Regions from separate parts of the Streptomyces sp. NPDC001315 genome, predicted to be linked through region 1. Evidence: riboswitches for the same ligand, from Rfam matches in the RefSeq annotation. Region 1 holds a riboswitch; the other holds the start of a gene.
What was found. Region 1 has a riboswitch for cobalamin ahead of ACFY16_RS08860 (ribonucleoside-diphosphate reductase subunit alpha). Riboswitches for the same ligand answer to the same signal wherever they lie in the genome.

Region 1 (5,571 bases):
CCTCGTACGCGGCGAGCATGATGCGCTCGGCGACACGGGTGGAGAGCCGCTTGGCCTCCGGGGAGTCGAAGGGCAGGCGCAGCTTGAAGAAGACGTCCTGCAGACCCATCGCACCGAGCCCGACCGGACGCCACTTGGCGTTGGACCGGCCCGCCTGCTCGGTCGGGTAGAAGTTGATGTCGACCACGCGGTCGAGGAAGGTGACGGCGGTGCGGACGGTCTCGTCCAGCCGCTCCCAGTCGATGTCGCCGTCGACGACGAAGGCGCCGAGGTTGACCGACCCCAGGTTGCAGACCGCCGTCTCCCCGTCGTCGGTGACCTCCAGGATCTCCGTGCAGAGGTTGGAGGAGTGGACGACGTGGCCCGGTTCGGCCGTCTGGTTGGCGGTGCGGTTGGCGGCGTCCTTGAAGGTCATCCAGCCGTTGCCGGTCTGGGCGAGGGTGCGCATCATGCGGCCGTACAGGTCCCGGGCGGCGATCGTCTTCTTCGCCAGCCCCGCCGCCTCCGCCCTGCGGTAGGCCGCGTCGAACTCGTCGCCCCACAGGTCGACCAGCTCGGGCACATCGGCGGGGGAGAAGAGAGACCACTGCGCGTCGGCGTTCACGCGGCGCATGAACTCGTCCGGGATCCAGTGCGCGAGGTTGAGGTTGTGCGTACGACGCGCGTCCTCACCCGTGTTGTCGCGCAGCTCCAGGAACTCCTCGATGTCGGAGTGCCAGGTCTCCAGGTAGACCGCGGCCGCGCCCTTGCGCCGGCCGCCCTGGTTCACCGCGGCGACCGAGGCGTCGAGGGTCTTCAGGAACGGGACGATGCCGTTGGAGTGCCCGTTCGTGCCGCGGATCAGCGAACCGCGGGAACGGATCCGGGAGTACGAAAGGCCGATGCCGCCGGCGTGCTTCGAGAGGCGGGCGACCTGGTGGTAGCGGTCGTAGATGGAGTCCAGCTCGTCCAGCGGGGAGTCGAGGAGGTAGCAGGACGACATCTGGGGGTGCCGCGTACCGGAGTTGAAGAGCGTGGGGGAGGAGGGGAGGTAGTCGAGGCGGCTCATGAGCCCGTAGAGCGCGGCGACTTCGTCCAGCGCGCGTGCGCCTGTTTCCGAACTGAGCGCAGTGTTCTCGGCCAGGCCGCTCGCGACACGCAGCATGAAGTACTGGGGCGTCTCGATCACGCGACGGGTGATCGGGTGCCGGAGCAGATAGCGGCTGTGCAGGGTGCGCAGGCCGAAATAGCCGAAGCGGTCGTCGGCGGCGACGTCGACGAGTGCGTCGAGACGGTCGGCGTGGATGCGCACGAACTCCGCCGTACGGTCGGCGATGAGCCCTTCCCGATGCCCGACGGCGACGGACTCGGTGAACGTCGTCACGCCCTGCGAGGCGGCCTCGGCGGCGATGCTGATGGTCAGCAGCCGGGCGGCCAGCCTCGAGTAGGCCGGGTCCTCGGAGATGAGCCCCGCGGCCGCCTCCGTGGCCAGCTCGCGCAGCTCCGTCTCGTCCGCCCGCGCGGACCGGCCGCGCAGTGCGGCGGCGGCGACCCGGCCGGGGTCGGCGTCGGGGAGGTCGGCGGTCAGCTCGGTCAGGGTCCGCAGCAGCGCGGTACCGGGACCGTCGGGCTCCATCGCCGGGGTGGCTGAAGCCGGATCGGCTGGCGCGATGGTCACGTGGGGCTCTCCCTCGCTCGGCACGGGGCCTTGCGGAGGGCAGCGGGCAGCACACGAACGCACGGGGGCGTCGCGTCCACCGGCCCATTCCACGAGGCCCGGACGTCAGGGCACCCGGACCGGATGGCCGGGCGCGCTGTCCACAGGTCCTCGGACTGACTCCTGTGCACAGATGTGCACAAGTACACCGTTGCGGGACAGTTCCGGATTCGCACCGGATTCCCCTGCGACGACAGCGAGCATGAGCATACATCTTGTGCCGGGCTGCGGTGTCACCCCCAGATGTTGTGTCTGGTCGGCTTCGGAGCGTGGCAGAGCGTCAAATCGTGGGTGAGGAGAGTGATGTCGGAGAGGTGCGGGACGGGGGTCCGGTCGCTTGTCCCGCCCCCGCCGCCGCTACCCGTAGGTTGACCCTCCGTGCCCGTGCATCAAACGCCGGACGGGCTGGACTTTCGCCGACCGGGCTTTTCAGTGCCGGTCCGCGTCATCCAGCCCGTCCGGCGTTTGAGGACGAGGCCGTTCAGGCCGAAGCGGGGGTCTGGGGGGCGGCAGCCCCCGGAGAGACCCGCGACGACACCCGAGGGGCGGCTAGTGCGCCGACCCCGCCGTGGCCGGCGGCAGTTCCACCTGTACCCCGGGGTCGCCCGCGTCGGCCGTGTAGTCCGCCGGGGACGTCTCGTCGACGCCCTCCGGGGCCTTCAGGGCCTTCAGGACGAAGGTGAGGACCACCGTGACGACCACGTTGAGCACGAAGGCGGTGAGGCCGATGTAGCCGATCTCGCCGATGCCCGGGATCTCCTTCGACGAGCCGCCGAAGTGCTTCTGCGTGGGCGAGGCGACACCGTACGCGGCGAGGGTGCCGTAGACCATGCCGACCGCCCAGCCCGCGAGCAGCGCCCAGCGGTGGAACCAGCGGGTGAACAGGCCGCCGACCAGCGCCGGGAAGGTCTGCAGGATCCAGATGCCGCCCAGCAGCTGGAAGTTGATCGCGACGGTCTTGTCCATGGTCAGGACGAAGACCAGAGCACCCACCTTCACCAGGAGCGAGACCAGCTTGGAGACCTTCGTCTCCTGCTGCGGCGTCGCGTCGGGCTTGATGAAGTCCTTGTAGATGTTGCGGGTGAAGAGGTTCGCCGCCGCGATCGACATGATGGCCGCCGGGACGAGCGCTCCGATGCCGATCGCCGCGAAGGCCACGCCCGCGAACCAGTCCGGGAACATGTCCTCGAACAGCTGCGGGATGGCCAGCTGGCCGTTCTGCACCTTCACACCCGCCGCGATCGCCATGAAGCCGAGCAGGGCCAGCAGGCCCAGCATCAACGAGTACAGCGGCAGGATCGTGGTGTTGCGGCGGATCACGTCACGGCTCTTCGAGGACAGCGTCGCGGTGATCGAGTGCGGGTACATGAACAGGGCCAGCGCGGAGCCCAGCGCCAGCGTGGCGTAGGTCCACTGGTTCGCCTCGCCGGGAACCACCGCGCCGCGCGGTTTGCCCGTCGCGGGGTTGGTCTGGCTGAACGCGTCGCCCGCCTTGGCGAAGATGTCGTCGAAGCCACCCAGCTTGATCGGGATGTAGATGATCGCCACCGCGATGACGATGTAGATCAGCGCGTCCTTCACGAACGCGATCAGGGCGGGGGCGCGCAGACCCGACGAGTACGTGTACGCCGCCAGCACGCCGAAGGCGATCAGAAGGGGGAGGTCCTTGACGAACCAGTTCGTGTCCTCGCCACCGCCCACGCCCATCACGTCCAGCACCGCCTGGATACCGACGAGCTGGAGCGCGATGTACGGCATCGTCGCGAGGATGCCGGTCACGGCGACGGCCAGCGACAGACCCTTCGAGCCGAAGCGGCCGCGCACGAAGTCCGAGGTCGTCACGTACCCGTGCTTGTGCGAGACCGACCACAGGCGCGGCAGGAACGTGAAGATCAGCGGGTAGACCAGGATCGTGTAGGGCACGGCGAAGAAGCCCGACGCGCCCGCCGCGTAGATCGCCGCCGGGACCGCGACGAAGGTGTACGCCGTGTACAGGTCGCCGCCGAGCAGGAACCAGGTGATCCAGGTGCCGAACGAGCGGCCGCCCAGGCCCCATTCGTCGAGACTGTGCTCGTTCTCGGCCCTGCGCCAGCGCGCGGCCAGGAAGCCCAGGACCGTGACCGCCAGGAAGAAGAAGATGAAGACGCCGAGCGCGACGCCGTTGACCCCGTCCTTCACTTCGACGCACCCCCCTGCTGGGAGGCGCGGGCGCGCTGGTCACGCTGCCACAGCTGGTACGCGGTCATCGTCAGCGCCGTGGAGATGAGCACCCACAGCATCTGGTACCAGTAGAAGAACGGGATGCCGATGAGTGTCGGATCCGTCTTCGAGAACGATCCGACCCACAGCATCGCCACGAAGGGCGCGACGAGGCAGAGGGCGATGACGACGCGCACAGGCGTCACCAATGGCCCTCTGTCCACTTCTGGTGTATTCGACATCTGGCGGTTCCGTCCCCTCACTGATCACCGTTAACGCGCAGGCAATCTAGGTCACGGTGTCGCAGAAGCGGAACCCCCGTCCGTATATCGGGCACACGGCGGGCGTCGGAGGCGGTCGTCGGCAGCAGCGGAACCCCTGTCGGGGGTCCCGGTCCTGTCGGTCTGTCGCTGCCCCCGCGTGCCCCAAGTCGCTCAGTCCTGCGGGCGCTTCAGCCGGGCCACGAACTTGTAGCGGTCCCCCCGGTACACCGACCGCACCCACTCCACCGGCTGGCCGTCCTTGTCCAGCGAGTGCCGGGACAGCATCAGCATGGGCAGGCCCACGTCGGTGCCGAGCAGGCCCGCCTCGCGCGGGGTGGCCAGTGAGGTCTCGATGGTCTCCTCGGCCTCCGCGAGGTGGACGTCGTAGACCTCGGCGAGGGCGGTGTACAGGGACGTGTACTTCACCAGGGACCTGCGCAGCGCCGGGAAGCGCTTCGCCGACAGGTGGGTGATCTCGATCGCCATCGGCTCGTTGTTGGCCATGCGCAGGCGCTCGATGCGCAGGACGCGGCCACCGGCGGTGATGTCGAGGAGGCCGGCGAGGGTGTCGTCGGCGGTGATGTAGCCGATGTCCAGGAGCTGCGAAGTGGGCTCGAGGCCCTGGGCGCGCATGTCCTCGGTGTACGAGGTGAGTTGGAGCGTCTGCGAGACCTTCGGCTTGGCGACGAAGGTGCCCTTGCCCTGGATGCGTTCGAGACGGCCCTCGACGACGAGCTCCTGGAGCGCCTGGCGGACGGTGGTGCGCGAGGTGTCGAACTCGGCCGCCAGGGTCCGCTCGGGCGGGACCGGCGTGCCGGGCGCCTGCGTCTCCGTCATGTCCAGCAGGTGCTTCTTCAGGCGGTAGTACTTGGGCACGCGCGCGGTACGGACGGTGGCCCCACCCTCGTTCTCCGCACTGCTGACGTCGGTGCTCATGCTCTGCCTTCCCGGCTCCGGGTGCCGAAGCGACCGACATACCCGTCGACCGCGGCTCACATCGTGGCACGGCTTCGTGTGCGGGGTGTCCCCTGTGGATGACTCGCACTCCGTGATCCCCTCTGTATACCGTCGGGGCCCATGTTGGTCTAGTCCAGCACGCCGGGCCGGCGTTCGCGGTACGCGCGAACAGGGCAGTCCGTTCTGGTCGCTTGCGAAATGAAAAGTCCCTGCATATCGCGGTCCCGTAACGGACGACTCGGGCGCCCTCGAACACCCTTGACAGCCCTATTGGTCTGGGCCAAGCTCCCCCCTACTGGTCTACACCATTGGTCCAGTCCCGGCCCCGCTGGGCGGTACCCACCACAACGGTCACCGCAGGGAGCGTGGGGGGTTTGAGGGCATCCCTGAGGAGGGTGGCGTGAAGCGCAAGCTGACAGCCGCGATCGGTATCGCGGGCATGATGGTCTCCATCGC
Region 2 (5,571 bases), on a different contig from region 1:
GCGGGAGGGGAGTCAGCGCCGCTGCCCGTACCCCCGCAGCCGCTCCCCCGCCTCCGCCATCTGCTCGGCCGACAGCAGGTTCGGCGTCAGGCCCGGCACCGAGGACGCCGTCAGCCACAGCCGGCACATCCACTCCAGCTGGGCCGTGCGGTCGTAGGCCTGGTCGAGGGTGGCGCCGTAGGTGAGGGTGCCGTGGTTCTGGAGGAGGCAGCCGGTGCGGTCGGCAAGGGCGTGGCGCACGTTCTCAGCCAACTGATCGGTGCCGTATGTCGCATAAGGGGCGACCCGGACGGGTCCGCCGAGGGCGCCGGCCATGTAGTGGATCGCCGGCAGCTCGGGGACGAGCGTGGAGACGGCCGTGGCGTGCACGGCGTGGGTGTGCACGACGGCGCGGGCGTCGGTGCTGCGGTAGACGGTGAGATGCATGGGCAGCTCGCTGGTCGGGACGAGGGTGCCGAGCACCTGGCGGCCGTCGAGGTCGACGCCGGTCACGTCGTCCGGCGTCAGCCGGTCGTAGGGCACACCCGACGGCGTGACCAGCACGGTGTCCCCGACGCGCACCGAGACGTTGCCGGAGGTGCCGACAACCAGCCCCTCGGACACGGTCCGGCGGGCCGTCGCGACGAGGGCGGCCCAGGCGCGCGCCCCCTCCTCACCCACACCGCTCCCCCGCGGCTCCCCCACACCTCCGGCGCCCTCCCGCACAACCTGTGCGCCGCCCCGGACGCCCCGTCCGCCCCGCTCGTCGCGCCGCTGCTCAGCCATGCCGCGATCCTGCCAGGCGCGGCCGCGGCGCGCTGCGGGGCCGGGGCACTGTAGGCCGGAAGCCGCAGCTCCGTAAGGGCGCATATACGTATAGATGCCTTTCTCGAGCCCCTTGGCCGGAGATCGACGGGCATGCACCGGTCCTCCAGTAGCCTCTGGGGGATTTGTCGTGCACGCAGCCATTCCGGGGGGAAACATGGCCCGTGATCGCAAACCGTCCCGCCACCGTGCCGGCGTGATAGCCGCATCGGTGGCGGCTCTCACGCTCGGGGGGACCGCGCTCACCGAGCTGCCGGCCTCGGCGGCGAGCCCGCCCAAGGGGCACGATGTCTCGTCGCACCAGAAGAACGTCGACTGGCCGAAAGCGAAGGCCAAGGGAGCCACGTTCGTCTACGTCAAGGCGACCGAGTCCACCACCTACCGCAATCCCTACTTCGACCAGCAGTACAACGGCTCGCGCAACGCGGGCCTGGTCCGCGGGGCGTACCACTTCGCGCTGCCGGACAAGTCGTCGGGCAGGACACAGGCGGCGTACTTCGTGCGCAACGGCGGCAGCTGGACCTCGGACGGCAGAACGCTGCCGCCCGCGCTCGACATCGAGTACAACCCGTACGACGGCAAGCACAAGTGCTACGGGCTGAGCAAGGCGAAGATGGTCGCCTGGATCTGGTCGTTCAGCGACGAGGTGAAGCGGCTCACCGGCCGCCGTCCGGTGATCTACACGACCACCCACTGGTGGAACACCTGCACCGGCGGCAGCAGCGCCTTCGCCTCCAGTCACGCGTTGTGGATAGCCCGCCACAACTCGGCCGAAGCCGGATCACTGCCCGCCGGGTGGTCGTTCTGGACCTTCTGGCAGTACGACAACAGCGGCAGCCTGCCGGGTGACCAGAATCTCTTCAACGGCTCGGCGAGCCGCCTGAAATCGTTCGCCCGGGGCTACTAGCCGTGCGGCATCCGGGCCGCTGCCTCCGAACGGAGCGGCGGCCCTCCGTTTATGACACTCCAACGCCCGCCTCAGTTCACCTTCCGTTCACCCAGGTTACTTACCTTCGTCCAGCCAATGACCTCGAACGATTGCCTGGGTAAATGGAAAGCTTCTCGCTGATCCTCGCGATTGTGGTGGTAACCGCACTTGCGTTCGATTTCACGAACGGTTTCCACGACACCGCCAACGCGATGGCCACGACCATCTCGACCGGTGCCCTCAAGCCCAAGGTCGCGGTGGCCATGTCCGCCACGCTCAACCTTGTGGGCGCTTTCCTCTCCGTGGAGGTCGCCAACACGATCTCCAAGGGTCTCGTCGACGAGACCGGCATCCGTCCCGAGGTCATCTTCGCCGCCCTGGTCGGCGCGATCCTCTGGAACCTGGTGACCTGGCTGGTGGGCCTGCCCTCCAGTTCCTCGCACGCCCTGATGGGCGGTCTGATCGGCGCCACCATCGCCTCGGCGGGCACCGGCGCCGTCCACGGCGACGCACTGGTCACCAAGGTCATGATCCCCGCCGTCGCGGCCCCGATCGTCGCGGGTGTCGCCGCGCTGTTCGCCACCCGCCTGTCGTACACGCTGGGCAAGAAGGCCGACGGCAAGTCCGCCGCGAAGGGCTACCGCGCGGGCCAGATCGCTTCGGCCGGCCTGGTCTCGCTGGCCCACGGCACCAACGACGCGCAGAAGACGATGGGCATCATCACCCTCGCCCTGGTCGCCGGCGGCGCCGTCGCGCCCGACTCCGACCCGCCCGTCTGGGTCATCCTCTCCGCCGGTCTGGCCATCGCGCTCGGCACGTACCTCGGCGGCTGGCGCATCATCCGCACCATGGGCACGGGCCTGACCGACCTCCAGCCGCAGCAGGGCTTCGCCGCCCAGACCAGCGCCGCGACGGTCATCCTGGCCTCCTCCCACCTCGGCTTCTCCCTCTCCACCACCCACTCGGTCTCCGGCTCGGTGATGGGCGCGGGCCTCGGCCGCAAGGGCGGCGTCGTGCGCTGGTCCACCGCGACCCGCATGCTCGTCGCCTGGGTCCTGACCCTGCCGGCGGCCGCCGTGGTCGGTGCCCTCGCCGAGTCCGTGACCGACCTGGGCGACTGGGGCACGGCGGTCGTCGCCGTCTTCCTGATCGCCTCCAGCGCCGCGATCTGGAAGCTCTCCCGACGCGAGGTCGTCGACCACAACAACGTCAACGCCACCCAGGAGCCGGCCGGCGTCGTGACCACGGCGATCGCCGCGGTGACCCCGCCCCCCGCGGGCACGGTGACCGAGGACCTCACGGCCACGATCCCCGCCCCGGCCACGATCCCCGCCCAGGCCACCGCCGCGGCCGCCGCCGACCCGGTGTCCCCGCCGGCCGCCGCCGTCTGAGCCCCGCGCACCCGGTTAAGAAGGAAGCATCACCATGAAGATCGACTGGGCAACCCTGGGTTCCGTGTTCGGCGTCAGCCTCGTGGTCACCGTGGCCCTCGTGTCCCTGTTCACCCTCGGCATCATGGGCCTCTCGCGCCAGGAGCGGGCCTCCGCGCAGGGTGGGTCCGCCACGCTGGCCGTGACGGGCGCGTACGCGTGCTTCGCGGCCTGCGCGGCCGCGGTGGGCTACGGGATCTACCTGATCGTCGCCTGACTCCCAGGCACACCGTTCGTCGAGACGAGGGCGGGAGGCACCCACGGGTTCCTCCCGCCCTCCCCTTTGCCCAACCGGCTTCACACAGCAGGCACATGCCGCGCGTGTGGGCCTTCACACACTCCTCCACCCCAGGTCAACAGCAGGTTGACGGCCCTTCCGGGCCCGTGGTGGACTGCCGGAGCCATCTACGGCGGCAGGAGAGGAAGCCGGTGCGAATCCGGCGCGGTCCCGCCACTGTCACCGGGGTAGTAAGCCCCGGGAGCCAGGAACTCTCACCGCCGGTCTCGTCGAACCAGGGCGCGGACACCCTGAGTGAGGACATATCGCCATGCTCGGCTGCGGATTGAGACTCAGCACCAGGTCGTTGCCCGGTCCCGCCGCGATCGGCTGAGCGGATGCGTGCCGATCGCGTCTTCGCGTACGGCGCCACGGCCGGCCTCCTGGGCGACCTGTTCCTCGGCGATCCGCGCCGTGGGCATCCGGTCGCCGCGTTCGGGCGGGCGGCCGGGGCCGTGGAGCGGGTGTTGTGGCGGGACCATCGGGGCCGGGGCGCGCTGCACACCATGGTGTGCGCCGGCGGCGCAGTGGCGCTCGGCGCCGTGGCCACCCGCGCCGTACGCACCTCCACCGCCGCCTCCGTCGCCCTCACCGCCGCCGCCACCTGGGCCGTCGTCGGGGGGACTTCGCTCGCCCGGGAGGCCCGGGCCGTCGGGCGGGCCCTGGAAGCCGGGGACGTCGAGGGTGCCCGCGCCCGGCTGCCGCATCTGTGCGGGCGGGATCCGCAGGCCCTCGACGCCGACGGGATCGCCCGGGCGGTCGTCGAGTCGGTCGCCGAGAACACCTCGGACGCCGTCGTCGGCGCGCTGGTGTGGGGGGCCGTCGGGGGCGTGCCGGGGCTGCTCGGGTTCCGGGCCGTGAACACCCTCGACGCCATGGTCGGCCACAGGTCGCCCCGCTACCTGCGCTACGGGTGGGCGTCCGCCCGGCTCGACGACGTCGCCGGCTGGCCGGGGGCCCGCCTCACCGCCGTACTCGCGGCCGTGGCCGGAGACGATCCGCGGGGGGCCGTACGGGCCTGGCGGGCCGACGCGGCCAGGCATCCGAGTCCCAACGCCGGTCCCGTGGAGGCCTCGTTCGCGGGGGCCCTCGGCGTGCGGCTCGGCGGGACCCTCTCCTACGCCGGGCGGGTCGAGCACCGGCCCGTACTCAACGGCGGTGACGGGCGCGCCGTCCGGGTCGCGGACATCGACCGGGCCGTACGGCTCTCCCGTCGCGTCGGCTGGCTCGCGCTCGGTGTCAGTGCCGCCGCGCGACTTCTCGTGAAGGGGCGTACGTCATGAGCGGTGGTCTCCTGGTCGCCGGCACCACCTCCGACGCCGGCAAGAGCGTCGTCACCGCGGGGATCTGCCGGTGGCTGGTGCGGCAGGGCGTCAAGGTCGCGCCGTTCAAGGCGCAGAACATGTCCCTGAATTCCTTCGTCACCCGCGAGGGCGCCGAGATCGGGCGCGCGCAGGCCATGCAGGCGCAGGCCGCGCGCGTCGAGCCGACCGCACTCATGAACCCCGTGCTGCTCAAGCCCGGGAGCGACCGGAGCAGCCAGGTCGTCCTCATGGGCAAGCCCGTGGGCGAGATGACGGCGCGCGGCTATCACGGCGGGCGGCAGCAGCAGTTGCTCGGCACCGTCCTCGACTGTCTCGCCGAGTTGCGGGGCACGTATGACGCAGTGATCTGTGAGGGGGCGGGCAGCCCGGCCGAGATCAACCTGCGGCGTACCGACATCGTGAACATGGGCATCGCCCGCAATGCGCGGCTACCCGTCCTGGTCGTCGGGGACATCGACCGTGGGGGCGTGTTCGCCTCCTTCTTCGGGACGGTCGCGCTGCTGTCGCCCGAGGACCAGGAGTTCGTCGCCGGGTTCCTCGTGAACAAGTTCCGCGGCGATGTGTCGCTGCTGGAGCCCGGGCTCGACATGCTGCACGGCCTCACCGGGCGACGGACGTACGGTGTCCTGCCCTTCCAGCACGGCCTCGGGATCGACGAGGAGGACGGACTGCGGGTCTCCCTGCGGGGAGCCGTGCGGGAGTCCACGGTCTCCTCCCCCGTCGGCGAGGACATCCTGCGGGTCGCCGTCTGCGCGATCCCGCTCATGTCCAACTTCACGGACGTGGACGCGCTGGCCGCCGAACCGG

Region 2: it holds a riboswitch for cobalamin, as region 1 does, so the genes downstream of both, ACFY16_RS03905 (cobalamin biosynthesis protein) here and ACFY16_RS08860 (ribonucleoside-diphosphate reductase subunit alpha) in region 1, are expected to answer to the same signal.

What each region holds. Positions count from the first base shown of each region.
Region 1 covers NZ_JBIAWZ010000002.1:371,015-376,585, reverse strand. The annotation lists gene ACFY16_RS08860 (ribonucleoside-diphosphate reductase subunit alpha) at 1-1,657, opposite strand, end outside; cobalamin riboswitch at 1,781-1,919, opposite strand; gene mctP (monocarboxylate uptake permease MctP) at 2,246-3,874, opposite strand; gene ACFY16_RS08850 (DUF3311 domain-containing protein) at 3,871-4,137, opposite strand; gene ACFY16_RS08845 (GntR family transcriptional regulator) at 4,330-5,094, opposite strand; gene ACFY16_RS08840 (extracellular solute-binding protein) at 5,516-5,571, shown strand, end outside.
Region 2 covers NZ_JBIAWZ010000001.1:889,366-894,936, forward strand. The annotation lists gene ACFY16_RS03885 (class II aldolase/adducin family protein) at 13-765, opposite strand; gene ACFY16_RS03890 (lysozyme) at 962-1,711, shown strand; gene ACFY16_RS03895 (anion permease) at 1,855-3,123, shown strand; gene ACFY16_RS03900 (hypothetical protein) at 3,158-3,379, shown strand; cobalamin riboswitch at 3,542-3,677, shown strand; gene ACFY16_RS03905 (cobalamin biosynthesis protein) at 3,778-4,722, shown strand; gene ACFY16_RS03910 (cobyric acid synthase) at 4,719-5,571, shown strand, end outside.